Regions from separate parts of the Halioxenophilus aromaticivorans genome, predicted to be linked through region 1. Evidence: predicted binding sites of a transcription regulator. Region 1 holds the regulator's gene; the other holds the start of a gene.
What was found. The regulator sigma-54, encoded in region 1, starts transcription at its own class of promoters, with help from an activator protein. The targets are predictions, from matches to a motif close to GTTGGCACGNNNNTNGNNT.

Region 2: flgA (flagellar basal body P-ring formation chaperone FlgA) is a predicted target of sigma-54. The motif match lies at 4,537-4,555, and genes of this name have one in related genera.

What each region holds. Positions count from the first base shown of each region.
Region 1 is NZ_AP031496.1:4,181,649-4,189,738, reverse strand. Features, by position in the region: gene mgtE (magnesium transporter) at 1-630, opposite strand, end outside; gene ACGHM3_RS17975 (HPr family phosphocarrier protein) at 1,080-1,349, opposite strand; gene rapZ (RNase adapter RapZ) at 1,377-2,237, opposite strand; gene ACGHM3_RS17965 (PTS sugar transporter subunit IIA) at 2,253-2,711, opposite strand; gene hpf (ribosome hibernation-promoting factor, HPF/YfiA family) at 2,708-2,998, opposite strand; gene ACGHM3_RS17955 (RNA polymerase factor sigma-54) at 3,239-4,897, opposite strand; gene lptB (LPS export ABC transporter ATP-binding protein) at 5,190-5,915, opposite strand; gene lptA (lipopolysaccharide transport periplasmic protein LptA) at 5,935-6,507, opposite strand; gene lptC (LPS export ABC transporter periplasmic protein LptC) at 6,494-7,087, opposite strand; gene ACGHM3_RS17935 (KpsF/GutQ family sugar-phosphate isomerase) at 7,171-8,090, opposite strand, start outside.
Region 2 is NZ_AP031496.1:2,147,899-2,155,988, forward strand. Features, by position in the region: gene ACGHM3_RS09315 (peptidylprolyl isomerase) at 1-230, opposite strand, end outside; gene hppD (4-hydroxyphenylpyruvate dioxygenase) at 468-1,499, shown strand; gene ACGHM3_RS09325 (16S rRNA (uracil(1498)-N(3))-methyltransferase) at 1,534-2,247, opposite strand; tRNA gene ACGHM3_RS09330 (tRNA-Arg) at 2,283-2,358, opposite strand; gene ACGHM3_RS09335 (flagellar protein FlgN) at 2,498-3,037, opposite strand; gene flgM (flagellar biosynthesis anti-sigma factor FlgM) at 3,106-3,423, opposite strand; gene flgA (flagellar basal body P-ring formation chaperone FlgA) at 3,683-4,420, opposite strand; gene ACGHM3_RS09350 (chemotaxis protein CheV) at 4,609-5,562, shown strand; gene ACGHM3_RS09355 (protein-glutamate O-methyltransferase CheR) at 5,604-6,479, shown strand; gene ACGHM3_RS09360 (glucan biosynthesis protein G) at 7,296-8,090, shown strand, end outside.

The sequences.
Region 1 (8,090 bases):
CTCACGTACGGTCATGTTCGGGTCCGAGGTGAGTACCTTCAGAATGGGCAAAAGCCCCAGAAAAATATCTTTCCGATTAACCACCACCAAATAATAGGTGGAGTGAGGCAATTCTTCGTGGCGGCGCAGGTAACGCAGTACCACGTCCAGGGTGAGGTCGGGCCGCACGGTAATGACGTCCGGGTCCATCAAGCCGCCGGCGGTGTCTTCCTCGTAGGAGAGGATCGATTCTACCCGCTCACGATTTTGCGTCGACATGGCTGCCAACACTTCTTGAATAACCGCATCTGGCAATGTTTGCAAAATATCGGCGACGTTATCGGCTTCCAACTCTTCGGTCATGGCCGCCAGGTCAGAGGAGTCCATATCCGATAGCAGCTGGGCGCGCACGTTATCCGCCAGTTCCTGGATGACCTCGCCTTCTTGGTCTTTATCTACCAACTCCCACAGTACTACCCGGCGCTGTGGCGGAGACGACTCTAGAAGGTGCGCGATGGCGGTGGGTTGTAAACCGTTGAGCATGCGGCGAATGGAGCTCAGTGCACCGCTGTCTAATGCTTCTTGAACCAAAGCCAGTTTGTTCTGAGTTTGGTTTGAGAGTACTTCTGCGCTGTTAGTTTGATTGGCCATGGGTGGGGCAACTCTCAATCAATGCGTGGCTAGGTGTGGTCGGAGGTGTTCACTGCTTAGGCGTGGCTTGATGTTCTCAAGCGCCTACATAGGAAATTAAAGGTGCAGTAAAAACAAGGGTTTAGTTTAGTAATGTCCTGAGGACAAACACAAGCACGATTTGCCTAACTCCGACTAATTTACAAGAAAAAACCGCTTGTGGTCGGTCTCATAGCCTTAATTGGCTAACGCCTGGAAAAAACAAAAAAATAACAGCTTTTTATTTCGGTTATACGTCGGCCACGCGAAACGATCATCGCGCCTTGTCAGGTTAAGGCTAAGTAATCGTTTTCAGTTGGCTCGCAGTGCTTACCACTAAGTGTAGCTGGTGATCAGAGGTAAGGGGCAAGCAAGGCAAACTTTTGAGCGTTTTATTAAGGATTTAGTTTTTAGGCTATAGATTTTAGCGCTTAGCTATCTTCACCGAATTTATTGCTGAATAGGGCTTTGATTCGATCGATGGCGTTTTGCTCGTCGCAGCCTGTGGCGGTGAGTGTAATTTCAGAATTAACCGTAGCGGCCAATAAAAGTATGGACATGACACTTTTGCAGTCGGCGGTTTTACCATCAAACTCTATATGAATATCTGAGTCGAAAGTGAGTGCGGTTTTGACCAGTTTGGTCGCAGCGCGGGCGTGAAGGCCGCGGCTGTTGATGATGGTGAGGGTTTCTTGCAGCATAGCGCTCTTATAGTTATCGGTTGGGCATCAGTGCAGGTCTCGATGACGCACAAGTACGTCGGTTTGCAGTGGGTTACTGGGTTCCTCCCGAAATTGTTTTGCTAATTGATTGCATAGGTAAACCGAGCGGTGCTGGCCGCCGGTGCAGCCCACTGCCACGGTGATATAACTGCGATTAGAGGCCGCGTAGTGGGGTAGCCATTTGCGTACATAGGTTTTTATGTCGTCTAGCATCTCTGCCACCAGCGGTTCTTGACTTAAAAACTCGATCACTTTGTCGTCGTTGCCGCTACAGGCTCTTAGCTCTGGCACCCAATAGGGGTTAGGCAGGCAACGGGCGTCAAAAATTAAATCCGCTTCGGCGGGCACGCCGCGCTTAAACCCAAAAGACTGAAATTGCACAGCCAGGTCCATGTGCTCGGCGCCGGTCACCGCTTTGCGAATCAAGTCGCGCAGTGCGTGTAGGCTTAAATTGCTGGTGTCGATTACTAAGTCGGCGTGGTCCACCACCGGAGTCAGCAGTTCGGATTCCTGGATGATGGCATCTTTAAGGCCCACATCAACGCTGGTTAAAGGATGCTTGCGTCGCGTTTCGCTGAAGCGTCTGAGCAGAATGTCGTCCCGAGAATCGAGAAAGATCACCTGTACCGATTGGCACTGGCTTTTTAATTGTTGGTACAGTGCTGGGAAATTGGCCAGTTGGCCCAGGTTGCTGCGCGCATCCAGGGTCACCGCACAGCGCAGCTCAGTATCATCGGTGGTATCTACCAAGTGGCTCAGCAGAGCCACGGGCAGGTTGTCTATGCAGGTCATGCCAGCATCCTCGAGCACCCTCAGGGCGCTGCTAATACCGGAGCCAGAGCGACCACTGATGATGACAAGTTGCATGTGGTATCCCCGTTGTTAGTCGGCGCTAATCAATGTTTGGTAGAGTGTTTCGCTATCGTCGCACTGACGAATGCGTTGCATCAAATCGGGGTTGGAGAAGGTCCGCGCGATGGCGGCCAATGTTTGTAGGTGTGAATCGTCAGCTTCTTCAGGTACCAGCAGGGCAAAAATACAGTCCACCGGTGCATCGTCTATGGCATCGAAGTCGAGTTTGTCGCTGAGCTTGAAAAAGGCCCCTAAGGTACCGGAGCAGTTCTCTAAACGGCAGTGGGGTATGGCGATACCTTGGCCTATACCGGTAGAGCCTAATCGCTCACGGGCCATAAGACGGCGGAACAGCTCTTCGGCATCCAATACCGGTAGGTCTTCGGCAATGTGATTGGCTATGGTTTGCAGTGCGCGCTTTTTGCTAACGCCGTCCAAGCCGCATACGACACGGCTTGGAGCTAAAATGGAAGACAGTTTGGTGGTCATCGATGACTACTGATTTTCTCTTTGTGTTTGAGTAGCTGTCGGTCTAATTTGTCGGTTAGGCCGTCAATGGCAGCGTATAGATCTTCGGATTCACAGTTGGCGAAGAAGTCTCTACCGCTCACGTGGATGTTAGCTTCGGCTTTTTGCCGCATTTTTTCAACTGAGAGGGTGACGTTGGTGTTGGTTATCTGGCCGTGGTGTTTATCGAGGCGGGACAGCTTGTTGTTTACATAATCTTTAATTGAGTCGGTTAGTTCGACGTGATGCCCGCTAATAGTGATTTGCATTGCGTTTCCTCTTTGTCGATTTGGCCCTTGCAGATGTTGGGCCGGTTGGTTTTTTGGCGGCTGGGCCGCCTTTGCCACCACGTCGGCGATCCGGCGCGGTGAAAACCTGTTACTTCGCTGTTGTTCTTGATTTTTCTCTGTTGTTATTGTGAGTTTCGTTGGCACTAAAAATTCCAGTTTTTTAGTGCCTGGCAGGGGTAAATTACATCCCTGACTGTTTGCCGTGCTAATTGCTGATATTTACACCAGGCGCTTGCGTTCGTTAGACGCAGCAATGCCCAGAGATTCTCGGTATTTGGCGATGGTACGGCGCGCCACCTGAATACCCTGATCCGATAATAAGTTGGTGATTTTACTGTCGCTGAGCGGTTTTTTCGGGTCTTCCGCGGCAACCAGCTTTTTGATAATGGCGCGGATGGCCGTAGAGGAGCATTCGCCGCCGCCGTCGGTACTGACGTGGCTAGAAAAGAAATATTTCAGCTCAAATATGCCTTGGGGTGTATGCATATACTTTTGTGTAGTGACTCGAGAAATGGTCGATTCGTGCATGCCGACGTCTTCGGCAATATCGTGCAGAACCAATGGCTTCATCGCTTCAGGGCCATGGTCAAGGAAGCCGCGCTGCTTGTCAACGATACAGCTCGCCACTTTCAGCAAAGTTTCGTTACGGCTTTGCAGGCTTTTCAAAAACCAACGTGCCTCTTGCAAGTTGTCTCGAAGGAAGGTGTTGTCGTCGCTGCTATCCGCGCGCTTAACCAAGTTTGCGTAACTGTTGTTAATGCGAATTTTGGGCGCGATCTCTGGGTTCAGCTCTACGCTCCAACGATCGTCCTTTTTGCTGACAAATACATCCGGCACTATATAGGTGGTCTCGCTACTGCCAATCAATTCACCGGGGTGGGGAGTCAATTGCTGAATCAGCAAAATAGCCTGCTTCAATTCAGGCTCTTTCATCCGGCCGCGGCGCATAATTTGTTTATAGTCGCGGTTTCCCAATTGTGCCAGGTGTTCACGTACTACCAGCTTGGCGGAATTCAACGCCGGGGTATCCGCCGGGAACTGATTCAGCTGCACCAAAAGGCATTGGCCCAGGTCTTCACTGCACGAGCCAATAGGGTCAAACAGCTGCAAACGATGCTGTACGGCCAGTACTTCCTCAATGCTCAGGCTATCTTCGTCGTCTAAGTCGGTAGCGCTAGATACCACAGTTTCGGCTTCGGTAGCGGTGTCGCCATCCTCAAACGTTTCACTGTCTGCCGATAGCGCATCCTCTTTATCCGCTTCTGTCGTTTCGGCTTCAGATGGGCTGGATTGGCCGATCAAACCGAGGTAAATCTCTTCAATGGTGGAGGTTAACAAGCCACTGGGCGCCACGGCATCGATAATGTTCATGGCGATGCTGCGATCTTGATCTGACATGGGGGTTAAATTCAGTTGCCAGAGCAGATGCTCTTGCAGTGTCTCCGAGTTGTCAATTTGGCTATCAAAGTAGCTGTCATCGCGCTCTGGGCCGACGCTGCCGGAGCTGGAGGGGCCACTGCCTTGGTAGATATCGTCCCAATTGGTGTCGACGGGTAGGTCGTCGGGGATGTTGTCCTGCCAATCGTCGTTGCTATCGCTGGCGGTTTCTGTGTTGTTGTCGTCGCTTGTGTTTTCCGCAGCAGTGGCTTCAGTGGTGTTGGCGCCTTCTGAGTTGGCTTCGCCGCTGTCTTTGCTGTCACCGTCGCTGCCGGATTGATCTTCACCCTCTGTCATTTCCAACATGGGGTTGGATTCCAGCGCTTCTTGAATTTCTTGCTGTAGGTCGAGCGTGGAAAGCTGCAATAGGCGAATGGCCTGTTGCAGTTGGGGGGTCATGGTGAGCTGTTGACCGAGCTTAAGCTGTAGAGACTGCTTCATAATGCGGCTAATCGATCCGGTGTTGGTACGCCAAATAAAAATCTGGGCAGGGACTTTCCGCTGCCGTCTTGGCAGTGTAGTACCGAAACCGGTGAACGCGCAACAAATTTAAGCAATTTTTATGCCTAAAAATTATGTGTTTTGTGTGAAGAAAATATAAGGAGATTTGGCGGATCAATCCACCGGGAGAAAGGTGCCTGTTAGGCGGCTTTGGGCGCACTAGAAAAGGGCGCTACCCCGGTATAGTCGCGCATAATTGGCCTCGCGTAAAGGGGCAGGGCAATTTGCTTCGTTAAAGGTGAAATTTATCCCCCAGGTAGGTATCACGCACCAATTGGTTGGCCAGTACCTCTTGGGGTTTACCCTCGGCAATGATTTGTCCGCCGCCGACGATATACGCCTTTTCGCAGATATCCAGGGTTTCGCGCACATTGTGGTCGGTGATTAACACGCCGATACCGCGGCTGCGCAGATGTTCAATAATGTTTTTGATATCAGACACCGATATCGGGTCGACCCCTGCAAAGGGCTCGTCCAATAAGATAAAGCGCGGCTCCGCCGCCAGGGCGCGAGCGATTTCTACACGCCGGCGCTCACCACCAGACAGGGCCATGCCCGGGCTGTCTTGCACATGGGTGACGTGGAATTCCTCCAGCAGTTGCTGGCATTTGTCCAGTCGCTGCTGTTTGTTGAGGTCGGCCCGTGTCTCTAAAATCGCCAGGAGATTATCACGTACGCTGAGCTTACGAAAAATCGATGCTTCTTGCGGTAGGTAGCCCAGCCCCTTGCGTGCTCTGCCGTGCATTGGCAGACTCGAAATTTCTTCGTCGTTTAAAAAAACTTGGCCGTTGTCTGCCGGCACCAGCCCCGCGATCATGTAAAAACAGGTGGTTTTACCGGCGCCGTTGGGGCCGAGTAGGCCGACCACTTGGCCGGTGTTTACTTCCAATGAAACGTCTGTCACCACGGGGCGTCCGCGGTAAGCCTTGGCGAGATGTTGTGCGCTGAGTTTGGCCATGAAATCTAGCTGAAGTCGGTTATTTGGGGTCGTTTGGGATAGCGTCGCTGTTGTCGGATTCCGATGTCGGCGGGTTGGTTGTTCGGGCATTGCTAGGTGGAATAATAATATTCACCCGATTGTCACCGCTGGCTTCTGCCATAGACTGATTGATGTCGTAACGAATCAAATCGCTGGTTATGACCGAACCATCCTGATCAATGCTGGCGCGCTCTTTTAAGTTAATGACTTCGTCGCCAACACTGTATTCGATACGGTTGGCTTTGGCGGTTACCTGGCTTTGCTCTGGGTTGGGTATTTGGTGAAGCACAGCCGGCGTGCCCACTGCCAGGATATCGCGTATACCGTTGTCGTTGTAATTGATGGTAATGGTGTCGGCGGCAATGGACAGCGAGCCTTGGCTGAGTAGGGCGTTGCCAACAAATTCCGTCACACCGGTTTTTTCGTTACGAACGGCGCGGTCGGCGTTGATTTCGATGGGTTGGTCGCGGTCTTCTGGTAGCGCCTGGGCGTTAGGTATCCAGCTGGCGGCTAGGGTCACCAGCCAGGCAGCGGCTAAGGCCCGTGCAATGGTGCGTTTACTTGGCTTCATAAGTTGCCTTTACCTGTGAATTCAACGTAACAGTTTGTTGCGGCATATCAATGCTCATGCCAGTGGAGTTGCCCAAGCCCTGCGGTGAACGAATGGTCACGGGCTGCTGGCTCGTGGCCTGCTGTAGCAAAGGCTCCACCCTTAGGCGCGAAGTTTCTATGCGGTATTGTCCGCCACCAGCTAGGGCTTGCTCTGCCACTACATTACCCCACAGCGTAATAAGATTGCCGTTGTTTTCTGTGCGGCCATGATCGGCGCTAAAGTGCCAGGGCTGTGGGTTGCTGTCCGAATGCAACACCAAGCGTGGAGAGCTTAAATCAGTGTAACCGCGAGACGTGGCCAGAGGTTTATCCTGCTGATTAAAGCGAAAGTACTGCTCGGCTCTATCCACCTGCAACACATATTGTAGCTGGCCATTGGCATCGTATTGTCGGGTAGTGGCCGCGGTAATAATTGCACCAGGGGTATTTTGCTGTGGCGCCTGCTGTTGTGGCTCTTCTAGGGTGGGGTTGTCCACCAATAAAACCGCTGCAATAACCAATACGGCGACCAATGCCAGCGTCAGCAGTCTACGCGCCATGGGTTACATCCGCCAATGATAAGGGCGCTAATAGAAACGCCAACCAGCTTTGGCACAAGACTTCTCGAAACGGCATGTCTGGTTTACACCACGCCGGCACGCAGTAAGTCGTGCAAGTGAATAATGCCCGCCACCGAGCCCTGTTCGTCGGCCACCACGGCGGCGGTAATTTTATTGTCTTCCATAAGATTCAGTGCGGCCACCGCCAGCAGATCTTTATCCACGGTTTTGGGGGCGCGAGTCATTACATCAATCATGGTGGCTTTACCCAAGTCCGTCCCCAGGTCCACGTGCCGGCGTAGGTCGCCGTCGGTGAAAACGCCTAGTAGCTGGCCCGTTTCGTCCACCACCGTGGTGATGCCGAAACCTTTCTGGGTCATCTCAACTAATGCTTGTGACACTGCCGTGGCAGGTGTTACTACCGGTACTTCGCCGTCTTTGTGCATGATGTCGGCGACTTTTAGTAACAGTTTGCGCCCCAGTGCGCCGCCTGGGTGGGAAAAGGCAAAATCCTCTGCACTAAAGCCCTTGGCTTCTAGCAGTGCTACAGCCAGGGCGTCACCCATTACCAAGGTAACCGTTGTGCTGGAGGTGGGGGCTAAATCCAGCGGGCAGGCTTCGGTTTGTACACCGATGTTGAGGTTAACTTCGGCGTGTTCCGCAAGGGGGCTTTCATCGTTACCAGTCATGCTGATGATCTTGGTACCCATGCGTTTTAGCACGGGCATTAAGGCCAGAAGCTCGGCGGATGTCCCAGAGTTAGATATGGCGATGAGCACGTCGTCAGCCGTGATCATGCCCAAATCACCATGGCTGGCTTCACCGGGGTGCACAAAAAATGCGGGGGTGCCAGTGCTGGCCAGGGTGGCGGCAATTTTGCGGCCGATGTGGCCGGACTTGCCCATGCCGGAGACAATCACTCGACCAGGACAGGCCATGATCAACTTGCAGGCGGTAACGAATTGATCATTGATTCGAGCTTGTAGCTCGGCAATGGCGTCAA
Region 2 (8,090 bases), 2.0 Mb from region 1:
CGGCGCGGCTCTTTCTCTACTCGCTCGCCATAGGCCTTCTCTGGTGGCAGGGTCACTACGACGTCATCGCCGGCAGCCTTGCCGACCAGGGCTTCTTCCAGAGCTGGCATAAGGTTATTGTGGCCGTGCAGATACAGCATGGGTTCATCGCTGTAGGTGTCTTCTAGGGTTTGGTCGTTCTCTTTTACGCTGTAGTGAAATTGCACCACGCTGTCTTTATCAATTAGCATCGGTTTGTGGCTCGTATGGCTGTATTGTGAAAGCCGGCGATTATACGAAATTTCCGGTTATTAAAGGAGTTTTGTTACCGCTATCGGCAAGAACTTTAGTGTTGTGGCGGTGGTCTACTAAACTTGCAATACGGCGGCTGTAGGCTGTTGGCCAGCAGTTTTTTTGTAGTCGGTGGTAGTTAAATAGACGGTCGCATTCAGTATTCGGGTGCGGCACATTATGTAAGGAGACAATCTATGGCCCAGGTATCGCAGTGCGTTGATGTAGAAAACATTGCCTTTTTGGAGTTTTCTGGCAGTAAGCCTGAGAAATTGCACGATCTGTTCTTGCAGATGGGTTTTAACTGGCGGGCCAGTGACGATCGAAAACTCTATAACTTGTCAGAGATTGTGTTTATCTCCAATCCCAGCCTGGGCGGCAGTGCCGCTGAGTTCCGTGTCAAACACACCCGGGGAGTCAGTGCCCTAGGCTTTAAAGTGGCGGATTCAGCCCAGGCCTATCAACAAGCCCTAGCTTTGGGGGCTGAGCCTGCGGCGAACCCAGACTGGCCAATCCCCGCCGTACAGGGCGTTGGCGCAGCCCTAATATATCTGGTAGACGATCACCATTTACAGACCTTATTTCAAGCCTTCAACTTTGAGCCTACTCGCCACCAGCACCAAGCCAACTCGATATTGTCCATCGATCATCTTACGCACAATCTGCACATCGGCGGAGTGGCCCGGATGCGCGAGTTTTATCATCGCGTCTTCGGCTTTAGCAGTGTGCGCAGCTTTGATATCAACGGCAAGCAGACCGGGCTGGTCAGTGAGGTGGTCACCAGCCGTAATGGCCGCGTCACCATCCCTTTGAACGAATCAAAAGACGATGTCTCGCAGATCGCCGAGTTCGTGCGTGAATACAATGGCGAAGGCGTTCAACACATTGCGCTGCAGTGTTCAGATATTTGCCACGCCGTGGATTCGCTATCGGCCGCCGGTATTGCTTTCCAAGATACGCCGGACACCTACTATGAATTGGTGGACGAACGCCTGCCTGGCCATGGCAAGGATCTCAGTCAACTGCAGCTGCGGCGCATTTTGCTCGATGGCGGCGAAAAACAAGGCGGCGGTTTATTGATGCAGATCTTCACACAAAACAGCATAGGTCCGATTTTCTTCGAGTACATTCAGCGCGAAGGCAATAAAGGGTTTGGTGAGGGTAATTTCCAAGCACTGTTTGAATCCATCGAGCTAGATCAACAGCGCCGTGGGGTGTTGAGTCGCTAGCCGCGAATCAAGGTTAGGCCGCCCGGGTGTCTCACTAATGAGGATAGAAACGGCTCAGTAGTACAGGCAGGGCTGTTTCCACGCGTAATATGCGTGGCCCAAGTTGAATTTGCTGGCAGCCAGCGGCGGTGAGCTTTTCTACTTCGTAGTCCAAAAAACCACCCTCTGGGCCGATGACCAGCAGCTGCGGGCCGACGCTGGCTCTAGGGCAGGGGGTGCTGTTGCCGGGGTGGGCCACCCAGGCGTTTTTACCTTGGCACAGCGTAGGCAGAATATCTTCGACGAAGGGTTTAAAGCGCTTGTGAAATTCGATACTCGGAAGGACGGTATCGATGCCTTGCTCCAAGCCTAAAATCAACTGCCGATTTATTTCTTCCCCGTTCAGCATCGGGCTGGACCAAAAGCTTTTTTCTACCCGGGCAGAGCCAATTAAATGCACGTCTTTTACGCCCATGGTAGCCAGGGTTTGCAAGCTGCGTTTCAGCATTTGCGGACGGGGTAGGGCAAGCACCAAGGTCAATGGCATTGGCGCAGGGGGCGAGCAGGAGCAGTCAAAATCCAGTGTTACTGCTGAATCAGTGATGCTGGTAATGGTAGCTGTACCCATGCTGCCATTAACCACGCCGACGCGCAGCTGATCACCCACAGAGGACCGGTGAATTTTTCGCAAATGTTCGGCGCGGTAGTCGCAAACCTGTGCGGTTGTGGGTGAGAGTAGGTCGGCAGAAGTCAGAAGCAATAAGTTCACGGTACCACTGACCTCTTCGACAACGGCAAAAGGAATGGCCTCCCCACCAGGACTCGAACCTGGATTTAGGGCTTAGGAGGCCCTCGTTCTATCCGGTTGAACTATGGGGAGATCAGCGCGGCATTATACCGAACGCAGCCAGTGACGCGAGTGCTTATTTGACAGGTGAATAAATGCCGAACAACAAGCACAAAAAAAAGGCCAACAAGTTGGCCTAATGATTCACTTGGAGACGGGTAACTGGTTTGCGTTAAACGTGAACTAGGGTGTGGCTTCCACGGCTAGTTTCGGCTTGCCCGTTGGCAGAATAGGTATCGGTTTGCGGGCGGCCAAAGAGCATTTCAGCTAGCCTGCGGCCACGCATTTTACGAAAGCCGATTAGGCGGCCGTTGATCATATTTAAGCGCTGGCAAATTTGAATGTACTGCTCAACCTTGTTCCACAATTCGAGCAGTTCGTCGTCGCGCTCGATGAGTGAAAGCCAAACTTTTAGAGATTTATCTCCGCTACGGGTGTTGGCATTTTTAAGGCGGGTAAGCATAGGGCGAACCCATTGTTCGCGTTGCTGAGCGTTGCGTTCCAAGGCGTCAACGATGGGTTGCTTGGCTTCTACCACTTCGCTCAACTCTTCGTTGATGGCGGTGGTTGAAGCACGCAGCAGCTGATTTTCCAAATCCAGCAATTTGGCAAGCTTGCCGGCTGCGTCTAAGTCAGACAGTAGGTTTTCTTTTACCAGATCGTGTTCTGGTGCGAGGGATGAATCGGTGTAACTCGTTGCCGCGTGTGTCATTAGAGCATCTCCTTGTTATCCGGCATCAACTGGGGGGCGAGCCCCCGTTTCGCGAAAAACGGTGTGTATTAAGCGAAAAAGTCGTCTTGATCTAGCAATTTACCCGCAATCGCTTCGGCGTCTACTTGGTAGCTGCCGTCGCTGATGGCGCGTTTAATATCTTCTACTCGCTGGCTGTCTACGTCCGGCGCCGCATTGATGTTAGCTTCCAGGCGTGCCAAGCGATTGGCTTCAGGGCTGATAGAAACTCGGCCTTCCTGTGGCTCTGCCAGTTTCGCGTTGCCAGTGGCGCTGCTTTCTTGCTTCTGTGCAGGCGCGCCCTGCGCAATGCCTTTACTGATACCTTTACTAGCAGCTGAGTTGGCGTGTAATTGGTCAATAGCCATGGTGTTTACCTTTACTCTTTGCTTGTGGTGAATGCGGGAGGACCGGCATTCTATCTGTGTTCGTTGGGCTACCTAAGGCAACCGAGTTACGTTTTAAGATGCTCTGTAATGGCTTTCGGCCGCTAATCTCAAAACTTTAACTGTTTTTTTAAAAAATTTGCGTAGTCCCGAGGGTTGTTCTAATACAGTGCTAGTTCTGCTTGTCAAATCTCTGCCACTGCCATTCAACCTGAGAAAACAACCCTTCGCGGCGGCAAATCTACAGAGCGATAGTGATCACTCGGTCGGCACTGACCACACCTTTAACCACTCGGTCACTACGCTCATTGCGAACCCTTATCTGGTCACCGAGACGTCCGTCGCTCAGGGCTGTGCCGGATGCCTCCACGGCAACGGTGGCCGATTTGGCGATGATCGTTACTCTCTGGCCGCGTTTTATCGCTTTCGGCGCAACCAGCCATTGAGCTCGAATCTGGTCGCCTGGGTTGATGGAGCGTTTGGGTTCCATTCCCACAATATCATCGGCGACGGAGTAAAAACCTTGACCCAGACGGGTTACATCGGAAACCACAACAGAGACATCGTCCTGGCTGATTGCCTGGCCGCGCAGCAACGGGACTCTGGCAACCACCACCTGGGCCATCAATTGCACTTGGCTGACGACATACACCGACCATTGCGTGGTGGCAGAGCGGCAAGCCACTTGGCTGGTCACGCGGCCGCCGGCGGAGTTGTGGGGTGGGGTAATGGTCAGCGGTTGGTCGCACTTAACTAATCGCAGACGTGCATCTGGTGTATTGGTTGTGATTTGGACATCAGCGAAACGCTGATCGGCTAGATAGTGGTCCAGTAAACGCTGCTGTACAGCATCGGCCAGCTCAGGCAACGATTGACGCTCGGAATCGACATTGGCCCCGGCAAAACTGGCAGACATTGCCACGACGCACGCTGTTGCGTAGCGGGCCAGCGGAATCAGCTGCTCAGGAATCTTCGCCATTTATAACCTATGCTGTTTTAAAAGAGTTCTGGTTTTCCGGTATCAGTATTTAAGTTTTTCCTGATTGCGCCGAAAACTTGTCAGTAACCGTTAATTCTTTGGTTTTGAGTGGATGTAAGCAAAGCACGTGCCCAGTTTTGCATCATCGTTCAGAATGATAAGACAATACATTTCCTGAGAGGAAACTCATGGCTGGTGTTTTAGACAGCGTTAACCAACGGACGCAATTGGTTGGTCAAAATCGCCTGGAATTGCTGTTGTTTCGCCTAAAAGGCAAGCAAATGTACGGCATCAACGTATTCAAGGTGAAAGAGGTGCTCCAGTGCCCTCCTTTATACGAGATTCCCAACAGAAACCCAGTAGTACGGGGAGTGGCCCATATTCGCGGTGGGACCATCTCGATAATGGACATGAATTTGTCCATAGGCCGATCGCCTTTGGAAAATATTGAAAACTGCTTTGTAATCATTACCGAGTACAACCGATCTACCCAGGGCTTTCTAGTAGGCGCTGTGGAAAAGATCGTTAATATGAATTGGGAGTCTATTCATCCGCCACCAAAGGGCGCTGGCCGAGAGAATTATCTCACCGCTGTCACTGAGATCGAAAACCAATTGGTTGAGATTATTGACGTCGAGAAAATACTGGCCGAGGTGAGCCCGTTGTCTGATGAGATTAGCCAAGGCGTCATAGAGGATGGCATTGGCGAGCGGGTAGTGCAGAAGCACGTATTGATCGTCGACGACTCTGCCATTGCGCGCAAGCAAATTCAGCGTGTGGTTGAGCAGATGGGTATCAAGACCACACTGAAAAAGGACGGCAGGGAGGCGCTAGAGTACCTCGAAAGCATGGTGGCTGAGGGTCAAATCGCAGCCGACGAGCTCATATTAGTGATTTCAGACATCGAGATGCCTGAAATGGACGGCTACACCTTCACCGCTGAGGTGCGGGCGAATCCGGCGCTTAAAGACCTGCACGTTGTCTTACACACCTCGCTCAGTGGTGTGTTCAACGAAGCCATGGTCACTAAGGTAGGGGCCGATGACTTTCTAGCCAAGTTCAACCCAGACGATTTGGCGCGAGTGCTTAATGAGCGTGTCAAATGTATGACGGGTGAGAGCTTGCTGGACGAAGAAGAATGACAGCAGGCCAGAGTGTGAACTAGGTTGCCAGAGCGTATTCATTGAAACCAGATGACCCCAAACTTACCAGTGAGAATGAATTGCTGACCAATATCGATCCGGCTGAGTTTGATCAGTTTCGGAACCTATTGGAAACCGCCAGCGGCATTCATTTACCGACTAGTAAGCAATACCTTGTTGCAACCCGTCTGCGCCGCATAATGCACGACCACAGTTTCGGTACTTTGAGGCAATTAATCGATAACTTGAAGCAATCAGGCCCCACCGGTTTGAAAGCCCAAGTTGTCGAAGCCATGACTACTAACGAAACCTTTTGGTTTCGCGACAGCTATCCGTTTCATTATTTGAGTAACGAGCTATTGCCCCAGTGGTTATCCAAACCCTTGAATCAACGTATTCGAGTTTGGTGCGCGGCTTGCTCCTCGGGGCAGGAACCCTATTCGCTAGCGATGATTGCAGCGGAATATGCCAGGAAGCACTCACTCGCTGCGCCCCCCATTGAGATTATGGCCACCGATATATCCGAGGCCATGTTGACGCGTTGCCGCAGTGGTATCTATGACCACCTAGAACTCACCCGCGGCCTTAGCAACACTCTGTTAACTCGATATTTCGATGACGTTGGCGAGGGTAGTTGGCAGGTTAAGGATGCCTTACGCAAGCAAATCAACTTTCGGCGCCTGAACCTAGTAGAGTCTTTCTCGAGTTTTGGCCGATTCGATATCGTATTTTGCCGCAACGTCCTAATCTATTTTTCTGCCGACCTGAAGACCGACATACTGGCGCGAATACATCAACAGTTACAGCCAGAAGGCGTGCTCTTCTTGGGCGCTTCTGAGGGGCTGGGTAACGCTAGTTCGTTATTTTCCATGGTTCAGTGCAATCCAGGTATTGCCTACAGAAGTGTGCAAAAATAGTGCGGAATAACACTGCTTTTCGCGGTGTTGTAAAAACTGAACTATTGCGGTGCGTTTCTCCTGGGTAAGCTGTTTGTAAAACTTACTAGCCGTGTAATTTAGTTAACGTTTAATTCATTTTTCTCTTCCTACACTTCACATAGATTTTCTCGCCGTTCAGATTCCTGGGCGTTTCATGCGCTTTGTTTTACGTTTTTCTGCACTATCTCGTTTTTTATAAGTTGAGCACAGTTATTGCAGAATCATTCTTATGCCTAGGTAAGCGTTATCAGGGTTGAGGTTTTTAAGTCTGAATTGCCGCTTTCTTGTGCGCCGTTGTTCGCGTACCCACGCAGGTTATAACAGCTACAACGGCACGGTTGAATGTAAAGTGTGATGGCTATCTTATTTAAATCACAGAAGTGTAAAGTTGTGGAATTTTAGAAGGGTAGATTTTGTCGTAGGTTTTGGGACGGCGCGCCTCTCGGTCTTTATCGCCTAACAGCTTACGTACAGTAAGACACATATCAATCGTGGCTTATGGGCTGTAGTTATCGGCGCTAGCTGATTGGCATGGATTAGGTTTGGTCTCGGTTTCATCACCTGCACACATCTCCCACGCGGCAGGCATAGAGACGTAGTTTTGTACCTACCAGTGTTAATTTAACGCTGGTCAGTCGACAAGTTCAGGTAATCAAACGCAGAACTTGCGTAAAGGAATGTGATTGAGTGTTAAGTAGTAAAGGAAGTATAGCCCAATTTTCATTTATGCCACTCCTATGCCAAGGCAGCCTCGTTTTTATACAGCGTGTCAGTTGGCTGGTTTTTGTTTGTACCGTGGCTAATAGTGCGTTTGCTCAGCCGGCCCCCGCTCAAGCCAAAAACGACGATGGCGAAGGCGCTCCAACGTCTGTTGTCAATGGTCAAGAGGCTAACGCCGACGGTTTATTGCGCCTGATTACCGAGCGAGCAAAAAAGTTGGCCGCAAAAGCGTATGCGGAAACTGTGGCAGAAGCTCCTGAAGAGCTAAAAAACATTTCGCAGAGTCAGTATCGCAGTATCCGATTCAACCCCGATGCCGCGCTATGGAAAAACGTTGCGCCCTATGAGCTCCAACTTTTCCACCCGGGTTTTCTCTACTTGCATCCGATCAAATTGAACGTGATTGATCAGTATCAAGTGGTAAATCAAATTGGTTTTGATCGCTCGCAATTTATTTACGAAAAAAACGTTGCCGCGCTGGAAAAGGCGCTGGCTAAGCATACCGATCAACAACTGGGTTTTTCTGGCTTTCGTGTGCATTACCCGATCAATCGAGAAAGCTACAAAGACGAAATGCTGGTGTTCCAGGGGGCTTCCTATTTCAGGCCGGTTGGCCCTAACCAGGTGTACGGATTGTCTGCCCGCGGATTGGCCGTTGACACAGGCGAGCCAGGTGGCGAAGAATTTCCTCGGTTTATAGAGTACTGGGTGATACAGCCAAAATCCGATGACAATCAATTGGTCATTGGCGCTTTACTGGACAGCCCGTCACTGTCCGGTGCCTATGTCTTCTCGGTTGATGTGGGTGTGAATACTAATATAGAGGTTAAAAGCAAAATATTTACCCGAGAGAATGTGAAAAAGTTGGGC